One region of the Geodermatophilus sp. SYSU D00684 genome, then DNA from elsewhere that is predicted to be linked to it. Evidence: riboswitches for the same ligand, from Rfam matches in the RefSeq annotation. Region 1 holds a riboswitch; each other region holds the start of a gene.

The links. A riboswitch is a leader RNA that binds a small molecule or an ion and turns the genes downstream of it on or off. The one in region 1 is predicted to bind cyclic di-AMP.
Region 2: linked by a shared signal. The riboswitch ahead of ACI79L_RS17655 (transglycosylase family protein) and the one ahead of ACI79L_RS12415 (transglycosylase family protein) in region 1 are both predicted to bind cyclic di-AMP.
Region 3: linked by a shared signal. The riboswitch ahead of ACI79L_RS13095 (C40 family peptidase) and the one ahead of ACI79L_RS12415 (transglycosylase family protein) in region 1 are both predicted to bind cyclic di-AMP.

What each region holds. Positions count from the first base shown of each region.
Region 1 is NZ_JBJGZI010000014.1:125,643-129,910, reverse strand. It holds gene treY (malto-oligosyltrehalose synthase) at 1-1,645, shown strand, start outside; cyclic di-AMP (ydaO/yuaA leader) riboswitch at 1,894-2,028, shown strand; gene ACI79L_RS12415 (transglycosylase family protein) at 2,032-2,631, shown strand; gene treZ (malto-oligosyltrehalose trehalohydrolase) at 2,742-4,268, shown strand, end outside.
Region 2 is NZ_JBJGZI010000024.1:74,216-78,483, reverse strand. It holds gene menD (2-succinyl-5-enolpyruvyl-6-hydroxy-3-cyclohexene-1-carboxylic-acid synthase) at 1-1,308, shown strand, start outside; cyclic di-AMP (ydaO/yuaA leader) riboswitch at 1,972-2,141, shown strand; gene ACI79L_RS17655 (transglycosylase family protein) at 2,146-3,426, shown strand; gene ACI79L_RS17650 (isochorismate synthase) at 3,529-4,268, opposite strand, start outside.
Region 3 is NZ_JBJGZI010000016.1:1,213-5,480, reverse strand. It holds gene ACI79L_RS13105 (DUF222 domain-containing protein) at 1-717, opposite strand, end outside; gene ACI79L_RS13100 (carbohydrate kinase family protein) at 767-1,693, opposite strand; gene ACI79L_RS13095 (C40 family peptidase) at 1,764-2,276, opposite strand; cyclic di-AMP (ydaO/yuaA leader) riboswitch at 2,289-2,422, opposite strand; gene ACI79L_RS13090 (hypothetical protein) at 2,799-2,957, shown strand; gene ACI79L_RS13085 (hypothetical protein) at 3,174-3,743, shown strand; gene ACI79L_RS13080 (amino acid permease) at 3,882-4,268, shown strand, end outside.

The sequences.
Region 1 (4,268 bases):
GCTGGTCGGGCAGGGCGCCGTCGACGGGCTGCGGATCGACCACCCCGACGGCCTGGCCGACCCGAAGGGCTACCTGGACCGGCTGGCCGAGGCGTCGGGCGGCCGGTGGACGGTGGTCGAGAAGATCCTCGAGCCCGGCGAGGACCTGCCGGAGAGCTGGCGGGCGGCCGGCACCACCGGCTACGACGCGCTGGCCGAGGTCGACGACGTCCTGGTCGACCCGGCCGGCGAGGCGGCGCTGACCGCGCTGGACACCGAGCTGTCCGGCCGGGCGGTCGACTACGGGCAGCTGGTGCACGCCTGCAAGCGCGAGGTCACCGACGGCATCCTCGGCTCCGAGGTCGCCCGCCTGGTGCGGGTGATCGGCGAGCTGCCGGGCGTCGACGTCGAGACGGAGAAGGAGGCGCTGGCCGAGCTGCTGGCCTCGTTCTCCGTCTACCGCACCTACCTGCCCGACGGCCGCGAGCACCTCGACGCCGCCGTGGGCGACGTCCGCGACCGCCGCCCCGACCTGGTCGCCGCGGTGGACGCCCTGCACCCGGTGCTGGCGCAGGCCGGCACCGAGGCGGCCACCCGGTTCGAGCAGACCAGCGGCCCGGTGATGGCCAAGGGCGTCGAGGACAGCGCCTACTACCGGTGGGCGCGGTTCGCGGTGCTCAACGAGGTCGGCGGCGACCCCGCCCGCTTCGGCAGCACCCCGGAGGAGTTCCACGAGGCGCAGGCGCGGCGGCTGGAGCGCAAGCCGGAGTCGATGACGACGCTCACCACGCACGACACCAAGCGCAGCGAGGACACCCGGGCCCGCCTGGCCGTTCTCGCCGAGGTGCCGACCGAGTGGGCGGACCTGGTCCGCGGGTGGCTGTCCCGCCACCCGCTGCCCGACCGGCCGCTGGCGCACCTGGTGTGGCAGAACCTGGTCGGCGCCTGGCCGCTGTCCCGCGAGCGGGCGCACGCCTACGCCGAGAAGGCCGCCCGCGAGGCCGGGCAGTCGACCACGTGGACCGACGTCGACGAGGCGTTCGAGGCGCAGCTGCACGCGATGGTCGACGCCGCCTTCGACGACGAGGCCACGAACCGCGAGATCGAGGCGTTCGTCGCGCGGATCGCCCCGGCCGGCCGGTCCAACGGGCTGGCGCAGAAGCTGCTGCAGCTGACGATGCCCGGCGTCCCGGACGTCTACCAGGGCACCGAACTGTGGGACCACTCGCTCGTCGACCCCGACAACCGCCGCCCGGTCGACTACGACGAGCGGCGCGCGCTGCTGGCCCGGCTCGACGGCGGGGAGGTGCCCGAGGTCGACGAGACCGGCGCGGCCAAGCTGCTCGTCGTCTCGCGGGCGCTGCGGCTGCGGCGGGACGAGCCCGGGCTGTTCACCGGCTACACCCCGGTGGCCGCCACCGGGTCGGCCGCGCAGCACGTCGTCGCCTTCGACCGTGGGTCCGGGGAGCAGGGCGGCGCGGTGACCGTGGCGACCCGGCTGCCGGTCGCGCTGGCCGCCACCGGCTGGGGCGACACCGCGCTGACGCTGCCGACCGGCGCCTGGCGCGACGTGCTCACCGGCACGCGGGTCGTCTCCGACGCCGGCGGCGCGCCCGTCGGCGAGCTGCTGGCCCGGCTGCCGGTGGCCCTGCTCGTCCGGGAATGAGACGGAGGTCACGGCGGCGCCGGCCGGCGCCGCCGAGTCCTGCACCACCCCCCGGCCGCCGGGCGCGCGCCGCCGCGGGGACGCCGGGCGACACGCCGTGACGAGTGGGGCGGGTGTGCCGTCTCGTGATGCGGCCGTTACGTTTGCTCCCGCACGCGGGCCAATGACTGCCGCGTGCCGGAGCCGGTCCGCCGAACCCCGTCCGCCGGGCTCCGTTCCTCCTGCACAGCCAGGACGGGGGTGGGGGACCCACTTCGGCGCCTGCACCGCGGTCACGGGGGGACCGGACGCAGCGCCTCGGGGTGAAGCCGCGCTCTGCGCGGCCGGGGCACCGATCGCTCCGAACCCGACAGCTCACCTCGCAGGCGGCGGATCGGAGATCCCCCATGCGCACGTCCACGTCCCTGCTCCGCCGTGCCCTCGTGACGACCGGCGTGGCCGCGGCCGCGATCGGCGTCGCCGCCGGCCCGGCCTCGGCCGCCTCCCCGAACGACTGGGACGCCGTCGCCCAGTGCGAGTCCAGCGGCAACTGGAGCATCAACACCGGCAACGGCTACTACGGCGGCCTGCAGTTCAGCCAGTCCACCTGGGCGGCCTTCGGCGGCACCGAGTACGCCGCCCGCGCCGACCTGGCCACCAAGGCGCAGCAGATCGCCGTCGCCGAGCGCACGCTCGACGTCCAGGGCCCGGGTGCCTGGCCCACCTGCGGCAAGGGCCTGAACCCGGACGCCCCGGAGGCCGGCTCGCCGGCCGCCGCGCCCGCCGCCGCGCCCGCCCCGGCCGAGCCCGCCCCGGCCGCCCGCGCCGGCGAGTCCGCCGCCGGTGCCTCCGGCGGCTCGTACACCGTCCGGTCCGGCGACACGCTGGGCAAGATCGCCCGAGCCCAGGGCGTCGAGGGCGGCTGGAAGGCCCTCTGGTCGGCCAACAGCGGGACGGTCGGCGACCCGAACAAGATCTACGTCGGGCAGGAGCTGCAGCTGCCGTGACCCGTGGCGGTGGCCGGGGGACCCGCTCCCCCGGCCGCCGCTCGCGGTTGACCGCGCCCGCAGCGGGCAAGAGGGACCGGTCAGCCGCACTACCGCTGGGAGGCCCCCGCATGTCCGCACCCGTCGAGTTCGCCGTCTGGGCGCCCGTGCCCGAGCGCGTGCGCCTGCAGGTCGACGGCACGGTGCACGACATGCGCCGCGACGACGACGGCTGGTGGCGGGCCGAGGCCGAGGCCGGCCCGGAGTCCGACTACGGCTACCTGCTCGGCGACGACGACACGCCCCGCCCCGACCCGCGCTCGCGCCGCCAGCCCGACGGCGTGCACGGGCTGTCCCGCCGGTTCGACCCGTCGGCGTACGCGTGGGGCGACAGCGCCTGGACCGGGCGCCCGCTGGCCGGCGGCGTCGTCTACGAGCTGCACGTCGGCACGTTCACCCCCGAGGGCACCCTCGACTCGGCCATCGACCGGCTGGGCCACCTCGCCGACCTCGGCGTCGACTTCGTCGAGCTGCTGCCGGTCAACGGCTTCGACGGCACCCACAACTGGGGCTACGACGGCGTCCTCTGGTACACGGTGCAGGAGAGCTACGGCGGCCCTGCGGCCTACCAGCGCTTCGTCGACGCCTGCCACCAGCGCGGGATCGGCGTCATCCAGGACGTCGTCTACAACCACCTCGGCCCGTCGGGGAACTACCTGCCGCTGTTCATGCCGGTCTTCAGCGAGGGCGGCGCGAACACCTGGGGCGAGTCGGTCAACCTGTCCGGGCCGGACTCCGACGAGGTGCGCCGGTACATCCTGGACAACGCCCTGATGTGGCTGCGCGACATGCACGTCGACGGGCTGCGGCTGGACGCCGTCCACGCGCTGGTCGACGAGCGCGCCACCCACGTGCTCGAGGAGATGGCGCAGGAGGTCGACCGGCTCTCGGTCGCGGTCGGCCGGCCGCTCACGCTCATCGCCGAGAGCGACCTGAACGACCCCCGGATGGTCACCCCGCGGGTGGCCGGCGGCACCGGCATCCACGCCCAGTGGAGCGACGACTTCCACCACGCGCTGCACGCGACGCTCACCGGCGAGGGCCAGGGCTACTACGGCGACTTCGCCGAGGCCGGCCTCGCGGGGCTGGCCAAGACCCTCACCGGCGCCTTCTTCCACGACGGCACGTGGTCGAGCTTCCGCCGCCGCTCCCACGGCCGGCCGGTGGACACCGCGCGGCTGCCCGGCTGGAAGTTCCTCGGCTACCTGCAGGACCACGACCAGGTCGGCAACCGCGCCATCGGGGACCGCGTCTCGGCGACGCTGTCCCCCGGCCTGCTCGCCGTCGGCGCGACCCTGGTGCTCACCGGCCCGTTCACGCCGATGCTGTTCATGGGCGAGGAGTGGGGCGCCTCGACGCCGTGGCAGTTCTTCACCAGCCACACCGACCCGGACATCGGCCGCGCGACGGCCGAGGGCCGCAAGAACGAGTTCGCCGAGCACGGCTGGGACGCCGACGAGGTGCCCGATCCGCAGGACCCCGAGACCTTCCGCCGCTCGAAGCTGGACTGGTCCGAGCCCGGCCGGGAACCGCACGCGCGGCTGCTCGAGGTGCACCGGACGCTGCTGGCGCTGCGCCGGCGGCACCCGGACCTGGTC
Region 2 (4,268 bases), on a different contig from region 1:
CTCTACGGCGGCGCGGTGCGCTGGGCGGCCGACGTCGGCGTGCCCGAGGCCGGCCGCGAGGCCGCGCAGAACCGCTACTGGCGGTCGGTGGTGTCCCGGGCGCTGCTCGCGGCCACCGGCGTCCTGTCCGGCGACCCCGGCCCGGTGCAGCTGGACCTGCCGTTCCGCGACCCGCTGCTGCCGGAGGAGGAGCCCGGCCCGCTCGCGGGCCCGTGGGCCGGCCGGGACGGCGGCGCGCCGTGGACCGCCGGGGAGCCCGCGCCGGTCGCGGCCGCGCCGGTCCCGGACGGCCCGCGCACGCTCGTCGTCGCCGGGGACGGGCCGGACGCCGTCGGCCGGGCGTGGGCGGCCGGCGCCGCCGCGGCCGGCTGGCCGGTGGTCGCCGAGCCGAGCGGCGGGGCGTGGACCGACGGCGCGGTGCGCGGTGGGGCGCTGCTGCTCGGCGTGCCCGGCTGGCTGGACGCGCACCGGCCCGAGCGCGTGGTCGTCGTCGGCCGGCCGACGCTGTCCCGGCCGGTGGCGGCGCTGCTGGCCGACCCGCGGGTGCGCGTGGAGACCGTGGTCGCCGGGCCGCGCTGGCCCGACGCCGGCCGGTCGGCGGCGCTGGTCACCCGCGCCGCCCCGCCGGCCGGTCCGCCCTCCGACCCGGCCTGGGCCGCCGCCTGGCGCGCGGCCGCGGACCGGGTGGGCGCGACCGTCGACGCCGCCCTGGACACCGCGCCCGGGCTGACCGCCGCCCGGCTGGCCCGCGACGTCGTCGCCGCGCTGCCGTCCGGGGCCCTGCTGGTGCTCGGCTCCTCGACGCCGGTGCGCGACGTCGACCGGCTGGCCGTGCCGCGCGGCGACCTCGCCGTGCTCGCCAACCGCGGCGTCGCCGGGATCGACGGCACGGTGTCCACCGCCGTCGGGGCCGCCCTGGCGCACGGCGGGCCCGCGGTGGCGCTCATGGGCGACCTCACGTTCCTGCACGACCTGCAGGGGCTGCTCACCGGCGAGGGCGAGCCGCGCCCGGACCTCACCGTGGTGGTGCCCGACAACGACGGCGGCGGGATCTTCGCCCAGCTGGAGCCGGGGCGGCCGGCGTACGCCCGCGACTACCGGCGGGTGTTCGGCACGCCGCACGGGCGGGACCTGGTCGCCGTCGCGGCGTCCCTGGGCTGGGCGGCGACGGCGGTGGCCACGCCGGAGGAGCTCACCGTCGCGCTCGCGTGCGGCGGGCCGCGGGTGGTCGTCGCCCGCACCGACCAGCGCGCGGAGGCCGATCTGGCCGTCGCCCTGCGGGAGGCCGCGGGCCGCGCCCTGGCCTGACCGGCCTCAGGAGCGCCGGATCTCCTGCAACGACCAGCCGTTGCCGTCGGGGTCGCTGGAGAACGCGAACCGCGAGCCGGGGGCGGGGCGCCCTCGAGGCCCAGTTGCTGGACCTCGGTGACGTCGACCCCGCGCCCGGCCGGCTCCCGGCGGACGGCGTCGACGTCCTCGACGACGAGTTGCGGGCCCCGGGTCGAGCCCGGCTCGTCCCGATGACGTCGTGGTCGAGCCCGAAACCGACCTGCTCGACGGAGAAGGCCCTGGCGACGTCGACGTCCGCTCACCGGGATGCCGATCACCTCGAGTCGCACGTCCGTGCGGGGGACCCCAGGGAGGTCCGGGCACCCCATGGGGGCCTCGCGGCGCGGTCCCGGCGGGGAGTGGAGGCCCGGATCGGGGCCCGTCACCGGTGGCCTTCGTCACGGGGGCCGGGGGCGGTCGCGGCGGGGGCACGAGGACTGCCGCGGAGCCGGATCGCGCGCGGCGAGCAGCGCGTTCCGTTACCCGCGCGGGAGTCACGCCGACGTCACGCCGTACCCCACGGGCCCCAGCCGAACCCTTGTGTGACCGCCGTCACGACGACAGTCGACATGACGACACGTAACGTTTTGGCTGCGCTCAGCGAACACAGAGCGTGGCGCCGGTCCGCCAAACCCTGCCCACCGGTCGCCCACGACAACTCCCAGGGCAGGGGTGGGGGACCCACTCTTCCGGCGCGCGACGGCCTACGGGGGCCTGTCGGAGCGCGCCTCGGGGTGAAGCCGCGGACCGCGGCCGGGCACCGATCGCCCGAACCCGACAGCTCACCTCGCCGGCGGTGATCGGGAGATCATCACCATGCCCAAGCACCGCGCACCCCGCTACGTCCGCACCAAGAAGGTCATCGCCAAGGCCCCTGTCGCCGCCGGCGCCGCCGCCGTCGGTCTGGGCGTCCTGAGCTCGCCGGCCTCCGCCTCCACCACCCACGACTGGACCGGCGTCGCCCAGTGCGAGTCCAGTGGCAACTGGAGCATCAACACCGGCAACGGCTACTACGGCGGCCTGCAGTTCAGCCAGTCCACCTGGGCCGCCTTCGGGGGCACCGGCCTCGCCCCGCGTGCCGACCTCGCCACCCCGGCCCAGCAGGTCCAGATCGCCGAGGCGGTCCTGGCCGGCCAGGGCGTCGGCGCCTGGCCGAGCTGCGGCAAGTACCTGACCGACGGCACCACCGCCGCCGCCGCCGAGGCGCCGGCCGCGCCCGCCGAGCAGGCCGCCCCCGCCGCCGAGGCCCCGGCCGCCCCGGCCGAGCAGCCGGCCGCCGAGCAGGCCGCCCCGGCCGAGCAGGCCGAGGTCACCACCGAGGAGTACACCGTCCGCTGGCGGGACACGGTGGCGAAGATCGCCGCCGCACACGGCCAGAGCTGGCGGGAGCTCTACGAGCGCAACGTCGACGTCATCGGCGCCAACCCGAACCTGATCTTCCCCGGTCAGGTGCTGGCGCTCAGCGGCTCGACCGCCGCCCCGGCCCCCGCCGCCGAGGCCGCTCCGGCCCCCGCCGCCGAGGCCGCCCCGGCCCCCGCCGCCGAGGCCGCCCCGGCTCCCGCCGCCGAGGCCGCCCCGGCTCCCGCTGCCGAGGCCGCCCCGGCCCCCGCCGCCGAGGCCGCCCCGGCTCCCGCCGCCGAGGCCGCCCCGGCCCCGGTCGCCGCCGGTGAGGCGGCGCCCGCCGCCACCCCGCCGATCGCCGAGGCCGCTCCGCAGGTCGCGCAGGCCGCGGTCGTCGCCGAGATCACCAACACCGCCGGCGCGATCCACGAGGCCGTGCAGGCGGCGGCGAACGCCGTCGTCAGCAACGTCCCGGGCGCCGCGGACATCACCCTCGGCGGCACGCGGGCCAGCGCGGTCGACCCGGACGGCCACCCCTCCGGCAAGGCGCTGGACTACATGGTCATGTCCGACGCCGCCCTCGGCGACGCGATCGCCCAGTACCACGTCGACCACTGGGACGAGCTGGGCGTCGAGTACGTCATCTGGCAGCAGCGCATCCTGACCTCGCCCGACGCCGCCTGGAAGGCGATGGAGGACCGCGGCGGTGCGACCGCGAACCACATGGACCACGTGCACGTGAACTACGTGGGCTGACCTCCCGCGCACCCGACGAGGGCCCCGACCGCGCACCGCGGCCGGGGCCCTCGCCGTCTCCGGAGCGCAGGGGGACGACGGCGCCGGCCGGGACCGGCCGCCTCAGCCCTCCAGCGCGGCCTGGAAGGCGGCGAACTTCGACTGCGTCTCGGCGAGCTCGGCCGCCGGGTCGGAGGCGGCGACGATGCCGCAGCCGGCGAACAGCCGGGCCGACCGCGGGTCGTCGTCGACCAGCTGCGCGCAGCGCAGGGCCAGCCCGAACTCGCCGTCCCCGCGGGCGTCGAGCCAGCCCACCGGCCCGGCGTAGCGCCCGCGGCCCATGCCCTCCAGCTCGGCGATGACCGCGGCGGCGGCCTCGGGCGGGGTGCCGCAGACGGCGGCGGTCGGGTGCACGGCGTCGACCAGCTCCAGCAGCCCGGCGCGGCCGCGGGCGCCCGAGCGGCGCTGGGTGCCGACGACGTCGGTGGCCAGGTGCCGCACGTTGGGCAGCGTCAGCAGCGAGGGCTGCTCCGGCACCGACAGCGCGGTGCAGAACGGGTCGAGCGCGCGGACGAGCGAGTCGACGGCGAGGGCGTGCTCGTCGCGGTCCTTGGCGCTGGTCAGGAGGCCCGCCGCGAGCCGCTCGTCCTCGGCGCCCGCGCCGCGCGGGGCGGTGCCGGCCAGCACCCGCGCCGACAGCTGCCGGCCGGTGCGGCGCAGCAGCAGCTCGGGGGTGGCGCCGAGCAGCCCGTCGACGGCGAAGGTCCAGCAGTCGGGGAAGCGCGCGGCCAGCCGGTCGAGCAGGCGGCGCGGGTCCAGCGGCACGTCGGCGGTGACCAGCAGGTCGCGGGCGAGCACCACCT
Region 3 (4,268 bases), on a different contig from region 1:
GACGGCGATCTGCGGCTTGTGCCCGCGCAGCTGCGGCAGCGACCCGGACGCCAGCGCATTGTCGGCCACCTGGACGAGGGCGTCGCCGAGGCGCTGGGCGCGGGTGCGCTCGTCCCCGGCGGGCCGGTCGGCCTGCACGTGGGCTTCGAGTGCGGTCTGCAGCTTCTCCCCGCCGACCGCGTCGAGGTGCCCGCGGAGGGACAGGCTGCCGTCGGCGTGCCGGGACAATGTCAGTGAACGGCCCTCGGTGGGGTCGGGTTCCGGCCCGTCGGGGTCGAGGTCGTTGACGTAGTGCTGCACCACCTGGACGAGGTCGGCGTGCTCCCGCTCGACCGCCACGCCGGTGAGCACCGCGTCGATCACCGGCAGGTCCACGCCCTGCTCGAGAGCTGAGGCCAGCCGCTCGGGGGTCACGGCGCGGGCGGCCACCGCGACCTGCTCGGCGGACACCAGACCCGCCTCGTGGGCCTCGGCCAGCGCCGGCAAGTGCTCCAGTGCCCGGCCGTTGCGCACCAGTCGCGCGGCCTCTGCCGTCGAGAGCCGGCAGTGCCCGCGCAGCCAGGAGGTCATCGACCTCTGCCCGTCCCGCTCGGGCGCCTGGGACAGCTCCGCGGCGCGGACCGCGCGGGCCAGCCGGGCGTCGATCCGGTTGCGCTCGGCGACCAGCGCGGCGACGTCGTTGAGGACGTCACCGCCGCCCTGTTCACTCGAACACATGTACGAAGTCTAGCCGAACGAACAGCCTGACGCCAGGTGAATGCGCAGGTCAAAAGCTCGTCGACGGTGGAGGGAGCGGCGGCTGGCCGCCGACGACCCCGGCCACCACGGCGGCCGCCGCGTGACCGGTCAAGACGGCGTCCAGCACGGGTACACCTGCGCGCCAGCCGGTCAGCAGCCCGGCCGCGAACGCATCCCCGCAACCGGTCGTATCGCGCGGTCCGCCCGCCGGCAGCGGCTCCACCGGGACCTCCACTGTGCCCTCCGCCGTGACGACCCGCGTCGGACGAGCACCGGCGTGGACCAGCACCAGCGGTGGCGCCCAGGCGGGGAGGTCGCCGTCCAGACCCAGGACCGTGGCCTCGGCGGCGTTGCAGCAGAGCACGTCCGGACGCAGCCCGGTGAGCAGGTCGACGTAGGCGCCCTCGCCGTGAGCCGAGATCCGGGCGGCCGCGGCGACGTCCGCGCTCACCGGCACCCCGAGGTCGTGCGCCGTGTCGGCCGCGGCCCGCACCGCGTCGGGGAAGCGCAGCAGGTCGTAGCCGTCGAGGTGGACGACGGCCGCGCCGGCGAACCACTCCGGACGGACGTCGGCCGGCTCCAGCCCGCCCTCGCCGCGGTCGGTCAGCACCGTGCGCTCGCCGTCGGGGTGCACGAGCACCGTCGCCAGCGGCGTGCGGCCGCGGCGGACCACCGCCAGCTCGACGCCGCGCGCCGCGAGACCCGCCAGCAGCCCGTCGGCGAGCGGGTCCTTGCCGGCCCAGCCCGCGAGCCGCGCCGGCGCACCGAGACGAGCCACGCCGACGGTGACGTTGGCGGGGGCGCCGCCGGCCGTCGTCGTCCGCTCGACCCGCTGCTGACCGCCGACCACCAGCGGCGCGGACAGCGGGAGCAGCTGGTCGGCGACCAGCTTGCCCACCGCCACCACCGGTCCGGAGCCGGCCGGCCGCGGCCAGGCGGGGACGGCGGAGGTCACCGGGGGGAGGGTAGGACCGGCGGGCGGTGTCCCCGGCCGGGCGAGCCGGCCGGGGACACCGTTCCCTGCGTCAGGCGACGCGGCGGGCGCCCGAGTAGCTGGGCATCGAGTCGAGGTCGACCACGGCCACCGGCTTGCCGGCGGTCGAGGAGTGGACCATCTGGCCGTTGCCGATGTACATGCCCACGTGCGACACGGGGCTGTAGAAGAACACCAGGTCACCCGGCTCGAGGTCGGCCTTCGCCACCGGGGTGCCGAACGTCGACTGGGCCTTCGAGGTGCGCGGGATCGAGACCCCCGCCGCCTTGTAGGCGTAACTGGTCAGGCCCGAGCAGTCGAAGCTGTCGGGACCGGTGGCGCCGTAGACGTAGCGGTCACCGACCTGCGCGAGGGCGGTGTCGACGGCGGTCTGGGCCGCGCCGTTGGGGGCGGGCGCCGGCGCGGCGGCGACCGTCCCGGTACCCCCGCCGCCCGTGGAGGCCGACGCCGGGAGGGGTGAGAGGGCGATGCCGGCTCCGGCGATGGCCGCGACGGCGATGCCGCGGAACGAGCGACGGGCGGTGGACGTGCGTGCAGTCGTCATCGACGACGGTTCTCCTGTTCTCCGCGACCGCCTACCGGGTTAGCTGACGGGTTCGGACGGAGGAGTCGCCCGGCGCGACGGAGCGCGCTTCACCCCAGTGCTCAGGTGGGTCCCCGGCCCGGGTGCCGGCTGGGTGCCGGCCGCCTGGTTCGGCGTGTCCGGCGGGGTGTCACACGGGAGGTGGCGAAGGGCCCCGGCCGGACCGCGACGACGGTAGGGAGGGGTGTTGCTGTGCTCAACCGGACCGCATCCGCGCCACGCCCGGGAGCGACACGCCGACTTGACGTGGGCCGCGGATGCGAATCGCCTTCGTCACCTGCGGAGGTGCCCGTGTTCCCGGCGCGCCGCCCCGACTCGCCGACGGCGACACGCCGGGGCGCACGAGAAAGGACGCGGCGGTGCGCCCGCACAGCCCGTCAGCGGCCCACCACGACCGGATCGGGGGAAGGGCCCGGGATCGCGACGGTTGCGTCGCCCGTTGTCGGGGCACCGGAACAAGCAGTCGAGAGGAGGGAGCCCCCCATGGGCATGATGAGGAAGCTGATCGCCTCGGGCGTCGCCGCCAAGGTCGTCCAGGAACTCCAGAAGCCGCAGAACCAGGCCAAGATCAAGCAGTTCGTCCGCGACTTCCAGGCCAAGAACGCGAAGGGCGGCAAGGGTCAGGCCGGTCGCGGCCACTGACCCGCACTCCCGACCGCGGCCCCCGTCCCCACCCGGGACGGGGGCCGCGGTGTGTCCGGGGGTGCCCGCGGGGCGACCGGGGCGTCCCGTGACCGTTCCGCGACGACGCCGTCCCGGAAGTCCCCGAGGAGCCTGCACCGCCGTGTGAGGCTCCCGCGGTTCCTCCCGCGACAGCAGAGCCGCCGCGGGATCCTCCAGCACGACGGGGTGTCCCACATGACCCAACCACCGCCCGGCCAGCCGTGGCAGCCACCGCAGGGCCCGCTGCCCGGCTTCCTCCCCCCGCCTCCGGAGAGGAAGGAGACGCCGGTCTACCTGCGTCCCTGGTTCGCCGTCCTCGCGCTGGTCCTCGTCGTGGGGACCATCGGTGCCGCGCTCGGCGGTGGCGGTGACGAGCCGGCGACCGCTGCCGCGAGCACCACCACGGTCACCGAGACCGTGACGGCGACCCCCAGCCCCCAGCCGGCGGTCCCGCCCGTCTCCAGCGCCCCGCCGCCCGCGGTCGCGCCGAGCACCACCGCGGCCCCGACCACGCCGGCCGCGCCGGTGGTCGACTTCGCCATGCCGTCGGTGGTCGGGATGAACCTGCAGGACGCCCAGGACCTGATCCAGACCAACGGCGTCTTCCTCAGCCTGTCCCACGACCTGCTCTACGGGCGCAACCAGGTGCTCGACGCCAACTGGAAGGTCTGCACGCAGAACGTCCCGGCCGGCCAGCGGGTCACCGGCGAGGCCGAGGGCACGATCGACCTCGGCGTCGTGAAGCTTGAGGAGTCCTGCCCCTGAACCGCCGTCCCGGCCGCCCGTGCGGGGCGGCCGGGACACCGGGTCGGGAACGACCCGTGATCGGAACACGGGCGCCACGGGGACGACGCGCACCCGCCCTAGCGTCCCGGCCATCGCGCACCGGTCCGAGGAGACCCGATGGCCACCAGTCCCACCCGAGGCGCCTCCGGCGTCACCTACGCCCAGGCCGACGACGGCTACTTCGACAAGCGCGGGCTCACCCGCTCGGCCGGCGTCTGGGGGTTGTGGGGCCTCGGCGTGGCCGCCGTCGTCAGCGGTGACTTCTCCGGCTGGAACCTCGGCATCGACGGCGCCGGGTGGGGCGGGTTCGCGCTCGCCTGCGTCGTCGTCACGGCCATGTACTTCACGATGGTCGCGAGCATCAGCGAGATGTCGGCGGCCATGCCGCACACCGGCGGCGCCTACTCCTTCGCCCGCTCGGCGATGGGCCCGTGGGGCGGCTTCGTCACCGGCCTCGCCGAGACGATCGAGTACGTCGCGACGACGGGCGTCGTCGTCTACTTC